Rhodoligotrophos appendicifer: one gene and its partner. Each later gene encodes a partner of the first gene's protein in a complex. Links are inferred from orthologs where the notes say so. Each region holds a gene or a part of one and is shown on either strand. Other genes may lie near its edges.

Region 1 (7,386 bases):
CTGCCGGATATGTTGAAGGGTCTCGGGCGCTTCCTGCGAAAAATGAGGTTGATGGCCGGTGACTTTCAAAGGCAGCTGGATCAAGCTGGCTTCGAAGATGTTCGAAAGGGAATTGAGGAGGTTCGTAGTTTGACGTCTCCGAGTGGCGTAATCGCGCGAAGCATTGCGTCCTCTATTGAGACCGATGATAGCAAGCGGACGATTGAACAGAAGGCTTCCGCTGAGCCCGCGGCAGCCCAAGTGTCAGTTGAAACAAAGGAAAATGTCCCTTCAGTCGATACCACCATCGCTAAGGTTTCGATTTCCACTGAGGATACAGCGATTGGGACAAGCTCGTCTGACGCGACGTTGCAAGACCGCCCCCACCAGTCAACGACGGAAATGATGCCTACGACCGATAAGGTGGAGGGAGATCTGATCGGGTCGCCCGCGACCGATAACACCACCGCCAGTTCTCGCGCTTGAGTGACCCGCATCCAATGAGCAAAGAAGACATCGATGCCACTCAGGCTCCATTGATGGACCATCTAATCGAGCTTAGGTCTCGCTTGGTTAGATCGCTCCTCGGGCTGCTGATTGCCTTTTTGTTCTGTTTTTATTTTGCCACGACGATCTTCAATATACTGATTTGGCCGTACGAGTGGGCAGTCGGTGATTCGACGCAGGTGCGCCTGATTTACACTGCCCCGCAAGAATATTTCTTCACTCAGCTTAAAATAGCACTTTGGGGCGGCTTTTTTCTCGCCTTCCCGATCATAGCCACACAGATTTACATGTTTGTTGCACCCGGTCTCTACAAGAATGAGCGACAAGCGTTCATGCCTTTTCTTGTCGCGACGCCGTTTCTCTTCATTCTCGGCGCCGGCTTAGTCTATTTCTTTATCTTACCCATGGCACTGGCCTTTTTCGCAAGTTTTCAGCAGACGGGCAGTACCGGTGCAATAATTGAGCTGCTGCCGAAGGTGAGTGAGTATCTTGACCTGATCATGACCTTGATGATCGCGTTTGGTATTTGCTTTCAACTGCCAGTGATTCTGACCCTCTTGGTTAAAGTTGGTATATTAAGCGCTGAGGGCCTCCGCAAGAAACGGCGCTATGCGATTGTCGCAGCTTTTGCCATTGCTGCCTTTATGACGCCTCCGGATCCCTTCAGTCAGATCGGGCTTGCTCTGCCTCTGATCGGATTGTTTGAGGTTTCATTGTATCTGGCGCGAGGAATTGAAAAGAAGCGATTAGCGGAAGATGCCCGCCGAGATCAGGAAAGCCCACTCGACGTTTGATCTTCTTTTCTCTGGCCCGCAACTCCTGTCGAGGCCTTCCTATGAGGCTCGTGGAAAGCTGAAAGAGTGATCTTCAACTCCAAACAAGGAATTTGACTGCGGCTGCACCAGGCAACCGCAAGCTTGATCCCAACGCCAGCAGCGCAACAGAGTCAGATGCGTACCGCCCCACCATCGATCAATACCGTTCTGCTCGATTTGATCGATCTGCCCGCTGACAACGGCATGACCAAAATCCGTCAAGGACAGTTCTGCGCCAAGGTAATGTGCGATGCGATTGGCGTCGGGAGTGTCCGAGGTCACCAGCTCTGGAGTGAACTCATCTGTCGTCCGGCAATAGATATCTCGGAAGCGCTCCGGCAGTCCGGAGATCAGAGGGTGTCGAGCGAAGGCTAAATCCTCCAGCCTCCGCCAGAAGCTCCAATCACCGAGGAAAACGGCAGGCTCTCTGCGTTGATTTTCATTAAACAGTGTTTGAGGTGAAGCTGTTTTCTCCCGGAGTGCCTGCAGAACACGGCGTTCTGTGCGGCTGAGCCCATCGGCTTGTCCGGGCAACTCCTCCAAGGCACGAAACATTGCCGCACGTAGGAAGGGGAACCGCGCAAGATCCGGATCGGTAGCCAGTCTCGACCAAGCCTCAGGCGTCGGCGAGCAGTAGGATGTCCACACTTGGCTTGCTATCTCAAAATCGGTATCCGTCACAGAGCGTTTGGTGCTTGCGAAACGGGCGATCGAGTCTGGTGCATGACGTCCGAGATAATCGTTGGCCTGCACGAGTTTCACGTCACCGACGACTTCACTTCGATTAAGCGCGTCCAGTGTCTGGAATAACTGCAACTGATCATAAAGATCATGCTCGAACCAGAGTTCAATCGACTGTTCGGGATCTATACTTTCGAGCTGCATGCGTCGATGCGCAAATTCTTCTTCGATTTCGTGTAACGGTACCGCGAAGGCCTCGCTGAGAAAGGCAGCGCGGATTTCATCAAGAGTCCTGAGGTCGCTCGTAAGGGGCACGGGCCCGTCGATCAGCGTGTCGCGCCACGGCACGATCGTGTGGGCAAGCCCTGCAGACTTCAGTGTGTCTGCCACGATATCCCCATTCGTGATGATCAGGGTCATCAAGGAGCCTTTCAACTGAAATGTTTAATTGATGCTGACTTTGCCGTGAGAATGCGACCATTCCTTGGCTTGAGGGATCGGATTTCCTGAATCGAGATGCGCATAAATGCGCCCGCAGGTGATGCGCCTCTTCACCCTGTCGACCCACAAGGTTATAGAGGCGTCCGACCTTTGTTCACCGGAGTAGGGATCATGACTGCTATCATTGACATCACGGCTCGCGAAATTCTCGATAGCCGGGGGAACCCGACCGTGGAAGTTGATGTGACCCTTGAGGAGGGCTACTTCGGACGTGCGGCTGTTCCGTCGGGAGCATCCACAGGAGCACATGAGGCTGCGGAGCTGCGCGATAGCGACCAAGGTCGCTACGGGGGCAAGGGCGTAGCGCAGGCCGTAGCCAACGTGAATGGGGAGATCTTCGAAGCTATCGCCGGTCTTGATGCTGAGGATCAGGTGGCACTTGACCGGATCATGATCGACCTCGACGGAACCGATAACAAGTCTCGTCTGGGAGCAAATGCGATTCTCGGCGTTTCGCTTGCCGTCGCCCATGCCGCTGCTCAGGCAAGTGGCCTGCCTCTTTACCGATATGTGGGGGGTACCTCCGCGAGAACCCTGCCTGTGCCGATGATGAACATTATCAATGGGGGGGCGCATGCCGATAATCCCATCGACATCCAGGAATTCATGATCATGCCAATTGGCGCGGAAACTTTCGCAGATGGTCTGCGGATGGGGGCAGAAATTTTCCATCGCCTCCGCAGCGAACTCAAGAATGCAGGACATAACACCAATGTTGGGGACGAAGGAGGGTTCGCGCCGAATCTCGCCTCAACAGAAGAAGCATTGAATTTTGTGACCCGTGCCATTGAGCTCGCGGGGTACACGCCAGGGGATGATGTAATGTTGGCCTTGGATTGCGCATCGACCGAATTTTATAGGGATGGAAAGTATCAACTGACCGGTGAGAAGATGGTGCTTGATGCCGCATCAATGGCGGAATACCTGGCCGCTTTGGTAGAGCGCTTTCCCATAATTTCCATTGAGGACGGAATGGCCGAGGATGACTGGGATGGTTGGCAGATGCTTACAGATCGGCTCGGCAGCCAGATCCAGCTTGTTGGCGATGACCTCTTTGTGACCAATCCGGCGCGGCTGCGGGATGGAATTGCGGCAGGAGCGGGGAATGCGATCCTCGTTAAGGTCAACCAGATCGGAACGTTGTCGGAAACGCTTGAGGCTGTTGAGGTTGCCCACAAGGCCGGGTACAGGGCGGTAATGTCCCACCGCTCTGGGGAGACGGAGGATGTTACAATTGCCGACCTAGCGGTGGCGACGAACTGTGGTCAGATCAAGACTGGTTCCTTAGCGCGCAGTGACAGGCTCGCAAAATATAATCAGCTTCTACGAATTGAAGAGCAGCTTGGCACTGCGGCGACCTATGCTGGACGCTCAATTCTCCGGGGCTGACGGAAACTATGGCCCATGCAACCTGCCGGTAGGATTTGGCACCCGCCTTATTATAAAGGCGAGCGGCAAGCGAGAAGATTAAACTCTGCCGCACGGAATCCAGCTTCGAACTGAAGCCGAAGCAGCTAGTCTGAAAAAATGGGTGGTCTCATGCATTCTCCGACGGCGCAAGCGGCTCTGAGTGAAACGTCTCTCAAAAACTATATTGGCGGCCGTTATGTGAACTCTGCAGGCAACGAGCAGTTCAACGCGTTGAACCCTGCAACCGGCGAGATTATCTGCAACGTCCAACAGGCTAGTGAAGCGGATCTGGAAGCCGCATTGGCTTCGGCTCAGGCTGGCTTCCAACTCTGGCGGAAGATGACCGGCGCGGAGCGCGGCCGGATCCTGCGCCGAGCTGCTGATCTGTTGCGTGAGCGTAACGACGAACTAGCCACGCTAGAAGTTCTGAACACCGGCAAACCCATCCAGGAGGCGATCGCTGTAGATATATATTCGGGTGCTGACTGTCTGGAATTTTTCGGCGGCGTAGCAGCGTCCATTCATGGTCATCACTATCAGTTTGGAGCCAACTTTGCTTACACTCGGCGCGAGCCGTTAGGGGTATGCGCGGGTATTGGTGCTTGGAACTATCCAATACAGATCGCGTGCTGGAAGTCGGCACCCGCCTTGGCCTGCGGGAACGCCATGATCTTTAAACCTGCGGAGATGAGCCCACTGACGGCCGCGAAGCTGGCTGAAATTTACACGGAGGCGGGTCTGCCGGCTGGAGTATTCAATGTTGTGCAGGGCGACGCCAGCGTGGGGCAATGGCTCACACGGTCTGCTGGAATTGCGAAGGTATCGCTCACAGGGGAGCTCAGCACAGGCAAGAAGGTTTTGGCTGCCGCCGCAGAGACCCTGAAGCATGTCACTCTGGAGCTTGGAGGCAAGTCACCGATTATAGTGTTTGAGGATGCCGATCTCGATAGCGCCGTGTCCGGCGCGATCCTCGGCAATTTCTATACTCAAGGGGAAATTTGTTCGAACGGCACCAGGGTCTTCGTACAGAAATCGGTGCTGGAAGAGTTCCTTGGAAGGATGGCTTCGCACGCGAAAAGAATACGGATCGGCAATCCTCTCGATCCTCAAACCCAGATGGGGGCACTTATTTCGCCTGAACACGGGCAAAAGGTCATGGAATTTATTGAGCGCGGCAAGAGCGAGGGCGCGCGGCTGATCTGCGGCGGTCAAAGGGCCATGGTGCAGGGCTGCGAAGCAGGATGGTTCATTGAACCCACTGTTTTTGCTGATTGTCGAGACGACATGACCATTGTGAAGGAGGAGATCTTCGGCCCGGTCATGTCAGTCTTGAGCTTCGAGGAGGAAGCTGAGGTCATCAGCCGGTCCAACGATACGATATATGGCTTGTCAGCTGGGGTATTCACCCGCGATTTGGCGCGGGGTCATCGTGTGGCCGCGGCGCTGGAGGCTGGCACCTGTTGGATCAACACATACAATGTGACCCCGGTTGAGCTGCCCTTCGGTGGTTACAAACAGTCTGGCATGGGCCGAGAGAATTCCCTTGCCGCAATTGAACACTATACTCAAATTAAAACCGTATACGTCGAAACGGATAAAGTTCAGTCGCCGTATTGACAGGCTAACAGAGCGGAAAAGCGGCTAATATTCTGAACAAAGATATTCCAAATCGACGGAACTTCTAGATTCTTACCTCTGGAAGGCCAAAAACCTCACCGCTGCGCAACACTTTCGGATCGTAGGCTTTGCGTGAGAAGACTTGGCGTACAAGGGGCTCGAAAAAGGACAATGGTTTCATTGGATAATCGGGGTCGAACGAGGTCTGATCCCAGCGCTCACAGAAGTCAACAGTCGTGGGATAGAAAGGGCTGTCCGCATATTTTTCGCGCTCCATGCGATCCCAGCCATAATGGTGAGCATAATAGTACATTTGAAAAGCGCCATGGTGCTCAACAACCCACGCGCATTCGTCGCGAACGTAAGGCCTGAGGATCTCAGCAGCAAAACGATCGTGATTTTGAGGTGCCAATCCGTCGCCGATGTCATGCAGGAGGGTGGCCACTATCCAATCTGCATCCGCCCCGTCATGAAGTGCACGGGTCGCCGACTGCAATCCATGTTCAAGGCGACTAATTTTGTATCCAGACAGTGTCTCCTCAGCTTGCCTGGCCAGTTCACGTAACAACCGATCAGCAGTCTGGGCGAGATAGGCTTTCTCCAGTTCGTGCAGCAACTCGTAGTCTTCCTTGCTGCCGTCCTTCATCTGTGTGAATGAGACACTTTCCATGGTGATGCTCCCAGTTGCCGCATTCGCTAGCATACGGGACGCGGTGCGGGAATCAACGAGCTCTTGGAAGGCAACTGATCGCAAGGCTCAGACACGTGGAACCAAAGCTTATTGGCGGCGTTGAAGCGCCATGACTGATAAGCAAGATACGTCTCACTCCGGTGATCAAAAGCCTGTTCTGACTCCCACCGAGGCTCGACAGGGTGCTCCACGGCAGAACGTCAGGGTCGTACTAATTGTGTCCCTGGTTCTTATAATCGTAATCTTTGGAGCGCTTTTCGCTTCTTACCAGTGAGGTGGCCTCCTGGTAAATTGCTTGACCTTAAATGCTCGTCCTGAACTAAAGGATCGCAGAAGCCTCGGATGGGCCGTCTGACGATGACGACATGGTGACGCCTCTGGAGCAGATACGCCGGCTAACTAGCGCGTTGGATTTTGCACGCGCCAGCGCATTTCTCCAGGATTGTGATCTGCGCTATGTTTGGGTTGCGACTTCAGTTCCGTTCTTCTCAGAAGGCAAGCTTCTAGGAAAAACTGACGCCGAAGTGCTTGCTGAGGAGACGGCAAGACAGATCGTACCCTTGAAGCGGTCGGTTATTTCAACAGGACGAGGGCAAAACGGCGAGTTCTTCCATACTCTTCCCTCAGGTGAAAGACGTTGGTACTCTGTCAAATTGGATCCATGGCTGGATCAGGATGGAACGACACTCGGTGTTTTCACAGCCGCCCTTGATGTAACCGATCAGCGGTTAATGGATGAAAGGCTGGTTGTTCTGATGCGCGAGGTGGCGCATCGATCCAAGAATCTTCTTGCAATTATACAGGGTCTATCGAACCAAACTGCCCGCACGAGTTCGACAATTGCCGAGTTCGCTTCGAAGTTTACGGGGCGCTTGTTATCCTTGGGTCATGCTCAGGATCTCTTGACCGCGACGGACTGGCAAGGTGCTTCAATCGATGATCTGATCAAGTTTCAGCTCGGGCCTTATCTCGAGGCGTATGATCGACAGATCTTAACGCATGGACGCCCGATGATGCTGAAGTCCAATGCTGCACAATACCTTGGCCTCGCGCTTCATGAGTTGGTGACAAACGCTGCTAAACACGGGACACTTTTGGAGGCAAGTGGTGAAGTCTCGATTTCCTGGCGCATAGTAACGGGTGAAACACCGCGTCGAAATTGTTTCATCCTTGTCTGGAGTGAGA
Region 2 (5,673 bases), on another replicon or contig:
TGCTGTGTGCTCAGAAGTCCGCGCAGGCCGGAGCCTGCTTTTGTGCTCAGCAGATCGAGCAACTGCCGTCCTTGCGTACGTCGGTCACCAGCTCGGAGAGGGTGTCGATCCCGACGGCGCCGGGAATGAAGCGATCGCCGATGATGAAGGCGGGGGTGCCCTGGATGCCGAGGGCCTGGGCCAGCTTGTAGCTCTCGTCGATCTGCGCCTGGACCTCGGGGGCCTCCATGTCGGCCTTCAGCTTCGCGATGTCGAGGCCGAGCTTTTCGGACATGGCCAGCACGCCGGCTTCGTCGAGGGTCCCCTTGTGTTCCATCATCGCGTTGTGGAGCTCCAGGTATTTCTCCTGCTTGCGGGCGGCGAGGGCAGCCTTGGAGGCAAAGATCGAGCCGGGGCCCAGGATCGGGAACTCCTTCAGCACCAGGCGGACCTGCTTGTCCTTGTCGAGGAGGGCGTTCACGTCGGGGAGCGAGCGCTTGCAGTAGCCGCAATTGTAATCGAAGAACTCGACCACGGTGACGTCGCCCTCAGGGTTGCCGGCCACCATGTCGGTCTTGCTGCGGAAGATCAGGGAAGCGTTCTCCTTGATCGCCTCCTTGGCCTGGCCCATCTGCTGGCTCTGGTCCTTGGCCTCCAGGGCTGCGATGACCTCGCGCAGAAACTCCGGATTGGCCAGGAGATAGCTGCGGATCGTGTCGACGATCTCGCCGCGCTGCGCATCGTTGAACTCGGCGGCAAAGGCCGGCGAGGCGACACTCGACACACCGAGCAGGCAGGACATCGCCAGGGGCGCGAGGCGACGAGTGACAAAGCGCATGAAAACTCTCCAGATTGAGGCGGCGCCGACCATGCCACGGGCGAGGGTCAGCTGTCTTCGGTCTTGACGTTCAAGATATCGTTGGCGCGGATCCATTCGGGCGTGCCGCGCTTGAAGGCGGCCATGGAGCGCTTCGCCTTCTGCTTGGCGAGATCATAATCGCCGGTCAGCAGGGCCACTTCGGCGGTCTCGAGATCGGCCATGGGGATATTGTTCTTGCGGGCATAGCTCAAGGCCAGCTGGGCGTGGAGATCGGGACTGTCGGCCTCGGTGCGCTTGGCGCGGAGCAGGAGCTGCTGGGCGGAGTCGACCAGGCCAGGATCCTCGGTGGACAGCATGGCCTGGGCCAGCATCACCCGGGTCAGATCCGCCCGCGGCATGAGCTCGACGGCCTTACGCAGCGGCGCGATGGCCTGTTTCGGACTGCCCCCCTCCAGCAGGGCCTGGCCCTTCAACTCCCAGAAATAGGGATTCTTCGGCTGCGCCTGGAGCAGCGCGTCGATCTCGACCATGGCCGCGCGGGTGTCGCCGGTGCGGAAGGCGACGATGGAGCGGGCATAGCGCGCCGGGGGGCTCGTGTCGCTGGTGGGGTATTTCTGGTAGACGCGCTGCGGCGAGCCCAAGAAGCCGGTGAGCTTCGCCTGGACCATGCGGTGGCGCGCCAACAGAGCCGGATCGTCGGGGGTGTCGAAATAGGGGCTCTTGCGGGCGTTGATCTCGAGATTGCGCACCCGGTCGAGGGGCATGGGGTGGCTGAGGACGTAAGGGTCGATCGCCACGGAGGAGGCGAGGGACTGGTTCGAGAGCTTCTCGAACAGATCGATCATGCCCTTGGCCGATTGCTTGGTCGCGGTCAGATATTTCACCGCCGCCTGGTCGGCGGAGGATTCCTGGGCGCGGGCATAGGAGAGCAGGTTGCGCTCGGCCAAGGACTGGCCGCCAAGCATCAAGCCCTGGCCGCCGCGGGCGAGCTCGCCCTGGCCGCTGAGACCGGCGCCCACCATGGTGGCGACACCGAGAAGCATGCCGACGATCGCGGCGGTCGAGGCCTTGTCGAGCTGGCGCTGCATGCGCGTCAGATGGCCGCCGGCGATATGGCCGGTCTCGTGGGCCAGGACGCCGATCACCTCGTTGGGCGTCTCGCATTCGGTGATCAGGCCGGTGTGGATGAAGACGCGCTGGCCGCCGGAGACGAAGGCGTTGATGGTGGGGGCGTTGATAATATAGACGTTCACGCCGTCGGGCCTGAGGCCGGCAGCCCGGAAGACCGGCGTCGCGTAATCGCGCAGAAGCTGCTCGATCTCGGTATCGCGGATCAAGGGCAGCCCCGCCGCCTCAAGATGGCGGATGCCGATCCCGGTCATGAAGACGGCCACCGCCAGCACCAGGGCGCAGGCCCTGGCGGCGAGTGACCTGAAGTCGATATGTGATCTGCCCATCAGCACAGCGTCATCTCCGATCGGGCTTCAGCCTTCCCCAGTAATTGCGGCGATACTGGGGCTGAGCCGAACGCATTTGCGTGTGGCGCCGAGGGCAAAGCCCCGGGTCTGCGGCGCATTCCACCAGGGACGCGCCGCAGGAGGGATCGCCTCAATCGCCAAAAATCTTGCGCTGCCACCAGCCGCGCCGGGCCGGACGCTCGGGCTTCGGCTCGACAGGCTCAGCAGACACGCGTTCACGGGCCGGTTCAGGCTGGTGCTGCGCTGCTTCAGGCTCCGGCTCGTGCTGCACCGTCTCGGGCTCCGGCTCGGATGTCGGGGCAGAGGCTTCGCTGCTCTCCGTCGGAGCGGAGGGCTCCGCCGGCAGGATCGGAGATGCTGCCGCCTCGTCGAATTGCGGAACAGGCTTGGGCGTCGATCCGGCCTGATCGGTGATCATGTCGTCGGTCACCGCTGCCGCCTTGGGCTTGGCGCGACTGCGCCGCTTCGGCTTGGGCGCCGGCTCTTCGGCGGCCGCAGGCTCAGCAGCCACAGGCTCGGCAGCCTCAGGCTCGGCCGGCGCCTCAGCGGGGCCGGCTTCGGCCTCCGGTGCTGGCTCGGCCGCGGCCGTCTTGCGGACCCGCGGCTTGCGGGTGCGCTTGGGGGCTGCCGCCGGTTCGGTCGCCTCCGGCGTGGCGGCTTCGGCGTCGCTGATGGCAGGCGCGGCCGGGGCTTCGGCCGAGGCTTCACTTATCCGGCCCGCCTCGGGGGAGAGGTCCACGGCAATCTGCTCAGCCGCCAAGGACTCGTCGCCGGTGGCCTCGATCTCGACGGAGAGGATGCCTTCGACGCGATCCTCCATCGGACCTGCAGGCGCCAGCTCGGCTGCCTCCCGACGCGACCGGTCGCCGCGACGTCCGCGACCCCTGCGGCTGCGGTTGCGGCTCGCCTCGGTTTCCTGGTCGCCTTCGACGGCGTGCTGGAATTCGGGGATCGGGGTGATGCCGGTGTCGGGCTGGGGCAGGGAGCCGGGATCGACCCAGTCGCCATTCTCCTGGCCCTCGGCCGCGGTGCCCTCAAACTCGCGATTGCGGCGACCGCCCCGACGACCGCGGCGACGGCGGCGACGGCGGCTGCCGTCATCCTCGCCCGGCTGGTGACGCTCGCGCTCGTCGTCGCGCTCCTCGAAGGCGGTCTCTGCGGTCTCCGCGACAGTCTCGACATCGCCGATCCTCTCGGGCTGCTCGGCCACGCTTTCCTCGACCACGACCTCCTCTTCCTCCTCGTCGAAATCGGCATAGGAGGTGTCGATCTGCACGGCGATGGGCAGCGGCCGGACCGGGCGGCCCTCGGCGCGCTCGACCTTGAAGTTCTCGTTGTGATGCTCGTCGGAGGGCTCGAGATAGATCGAAATTGCGTAAGCGGCCTCGATGGTCAGAACATTGTGGCGCTTCTGATTCAGCAGATAGAAGGCGACATGCGGGTCGCAGCGGACGGTGACATCCTCGGGGCGGCGCATGAGATACTCCTCGATGCCCCGCAGCACGGACAGCGCGCAGGATTCGATGGAGCGGACGATGCCGCGGCCCTGACAGGTCGGGCAGGGGATGGTCGATCCCTCCAGCATGCCCACGCGCAGGCGCTGACGGGACATTTCGAGCAGGCCGAAATGGCTGATGCGGCCGACCTGAATGCGGGCGCGATCGTTCTTCAGCGCCTCCTTCATGCGGCGCTCGACATTGCGGTTGTTGCGCTTCTCCTCCATGTCGATGAAGTCGATGACGATCAGGCCGGCAAGGTCGCGCAGACGCAATTGGCGGGCGACCTCATCGGCAGCCTCGAGATTGGTCTTGAGGGCGGTGTCCTCGATATTGTGCTCGCGGGTCGACTTGCCGGAGTTCACATCGATGGAGACCAGGGCCTCGGTCTGATTGATGACGATGTAGCCCCCCGAGCTCAGAGTGACGACGGGGGAGAACAGGCCGTCGAGCTGGCTTTCCACCTGGTAGCGGCTGAAGAGCGGGCGCGGCTCCATATAGGGCTTCACGTTGCGCGCATGGCTCGGCATGAGCATCTTCATGAATTCGCGCGCCTCACGATGGGCGACGGGGCCCTCGATGAGGACTTGGTCGACATCCTTCGTATAAAGGTCGCGGATCGCCCGCTTGATGATGCTGCCCTCCTCGTAGATGAGGGCGGGGGCCGTGGATTGCAGCGTCAGATCGCGGATGCTCTCCCACTGGCGGAGCAGATAATCGTAGTCGCGCTTGATCTCGACCTTGGTGCGGTTGGCGCCGGCGGTGCGGACGATGACGCCCATGCCCTCGGGCACCTCCATCTCGCGGGCCACCTCCTTGAGGCGACGCCGATCGCCGGCATCGGTGATCTTGCGGGAAATGCCGCCGCCACGACCGGTGTTCGGCATCAGCACGCAATAGCGGCCGGCCAGGGACAGATAGGTGGTGAGTGCGGCGCCCTTGTTGCCCCGCTCCTCCTTGACGACCTGGACCAGAAGGATCTGACGGCGCTTGATGACCTCCTGGATCTTGTAGACCCGGCGGACATTGCGCTGGAAATGGGAGGCCTCCTCCAGGGCATCCTCGGCGCCGACACTGTCGACGGCCTGGGATTCGGGATCCTCCTCGACCTCCTCGACGCCGCCGGAGCCGCCTTCGCCGCCCTCGGCATCGGCTTCCGCGCCATTGTGGCGGCGATGCCGGCGCCGGCGGCGGCCGTCACCATTGCCTTCTTCGGCGCTCGGTGCTTCGGATGTCTCGACCGGTTCGATATCCTCGTCGCCGGAGGCCATGGCATCGCGGGCCTCCTGCTTCAGCAGGGCCTGACGATCGGCGACCGGGATCTGATAATAATCCGGATGGATCTCGTTGAAGGCCAGAAAGCCGTGGCGGTTGCCACCATAATCGACGAAGGCCGCCTGGAGCGATGGCTCCACCCGCGTTACCTTGGCGAGATAGATATTGCCTCTGATCTGCTTCCGGGACGACGATTCGTAGTCGAATTCCTCAATCTTGTTTCCACGCAGCACGACGACCCGGGTCTCTTCCGGGTGGGCCGCGTCGATCAGCATATTGCTTCCCATAGGATACTTTCTCCCGCGCTCGCGCGGGCCGCAGCTCAAAACCGCCGGTCTCGGCCAAAGAGGCCGCCAGCGGGCGAGCGCGAGCGCATAGTGATGTTGTGAGGGCAGGCCGGTTGTTGCTGCTCGCGCGTGTGGCAGAAAGAGCGGCCGGTGCTCCAAGGAGCTTGAACTCCGGCGTAATGCTCTCCCGTTCCCTCTTCGCGTGCGTCAGCAATGCCTGTTCCGATTCAGTCCATAGCAGCCTCGGCCTTGGCCGAAGCGGTTTCAATAACTCGGCCCGAAAGCACGAGGTCAAATGCGCGGCCCGCCTAGAGCAGGCCTGCAATTCAGACGCAATG

The links. The genes of interacting proteins can lie anywhere in the genome.
Region 2: the proteins of eno (region 1) and FKM97_RS22985 are in contact, whole or in part, in a solved structure (PDB 2FYM), measured with the Escherichia coli proteins. The link is inferred for Rhodoligotrophos appendicifer from one-to-one orthologs.

What each region holds. Positions count from the first base shown.
Region 1 is NZ_VHKL01000005.1:469,531-476,916, forward strand. The notes cover bases 1,763-4,733. They hold eno (phosphopyruvate hydratase), read left to right. Parts: upstream 1,763-2,594; coding sequence 2,595-3,872; downstream 3,873-4,733. Other genes in these bases: FKM97_RS14055 (DUF1835 domain-containing protein), read right to left, coding at 1,763-2,402; betB (betaine-aldehyde dehydrogenase), read left to right, coding at 4,023-4,733. Also shown: Sec-independent protein translocase protein TatB, read left to right, coding at 1-465; twin-arginine translocase subunit TatC, read left to right, coding at 480-1,280; more of FKM97_RS14055, read right to left, coding at 1,320-1,762; more of betB, read left to right, coding at 4,734-5,510; FKM97_RS14070 (HD domain-containing protein), read right to left, coding at 5,575-6,180; FKM97_RS14075 (sensor histidine kinase), read left to right, coding at 6,567-7,386. UniProt on the Escherichia coli protein: Catalyzes the reversible conversion of 2-phosphoglycerate (2-PG) into phosphoenolpyruvate (PEP). It is essential for the degradation of carbohydrates via glycolysis.
Region 2 is NZ_VHKL01000012.1:12,403-18,075, reverse strand. What follows is about bases 2,208-5,673. They hold FKM97_RS22985 (Rne/Rng family ribonuclease), read right to left. Parts: upstream 5,336-5,673; coding sequence 2,408-5,335; downstream 2,208-2,407. Other genes in these bases: FKM97_RS22990 (M48 family metalloprotease), read right to left, coding at 2,208-2,256. Also shown: FKM97_RS22995 (DsbA family protein), read right to left, coding at 47-817; more of FKM97_RS22990, read right to left, coding at 865-2,207. UniProt on the Escherichia coli protein: Endoribonuclease that plays a central role in RNA processing and decay. Required for the maturation of 5S and 16S rRNAs and the majority of tRNAs. Also involved in the degradation of most mRNAs.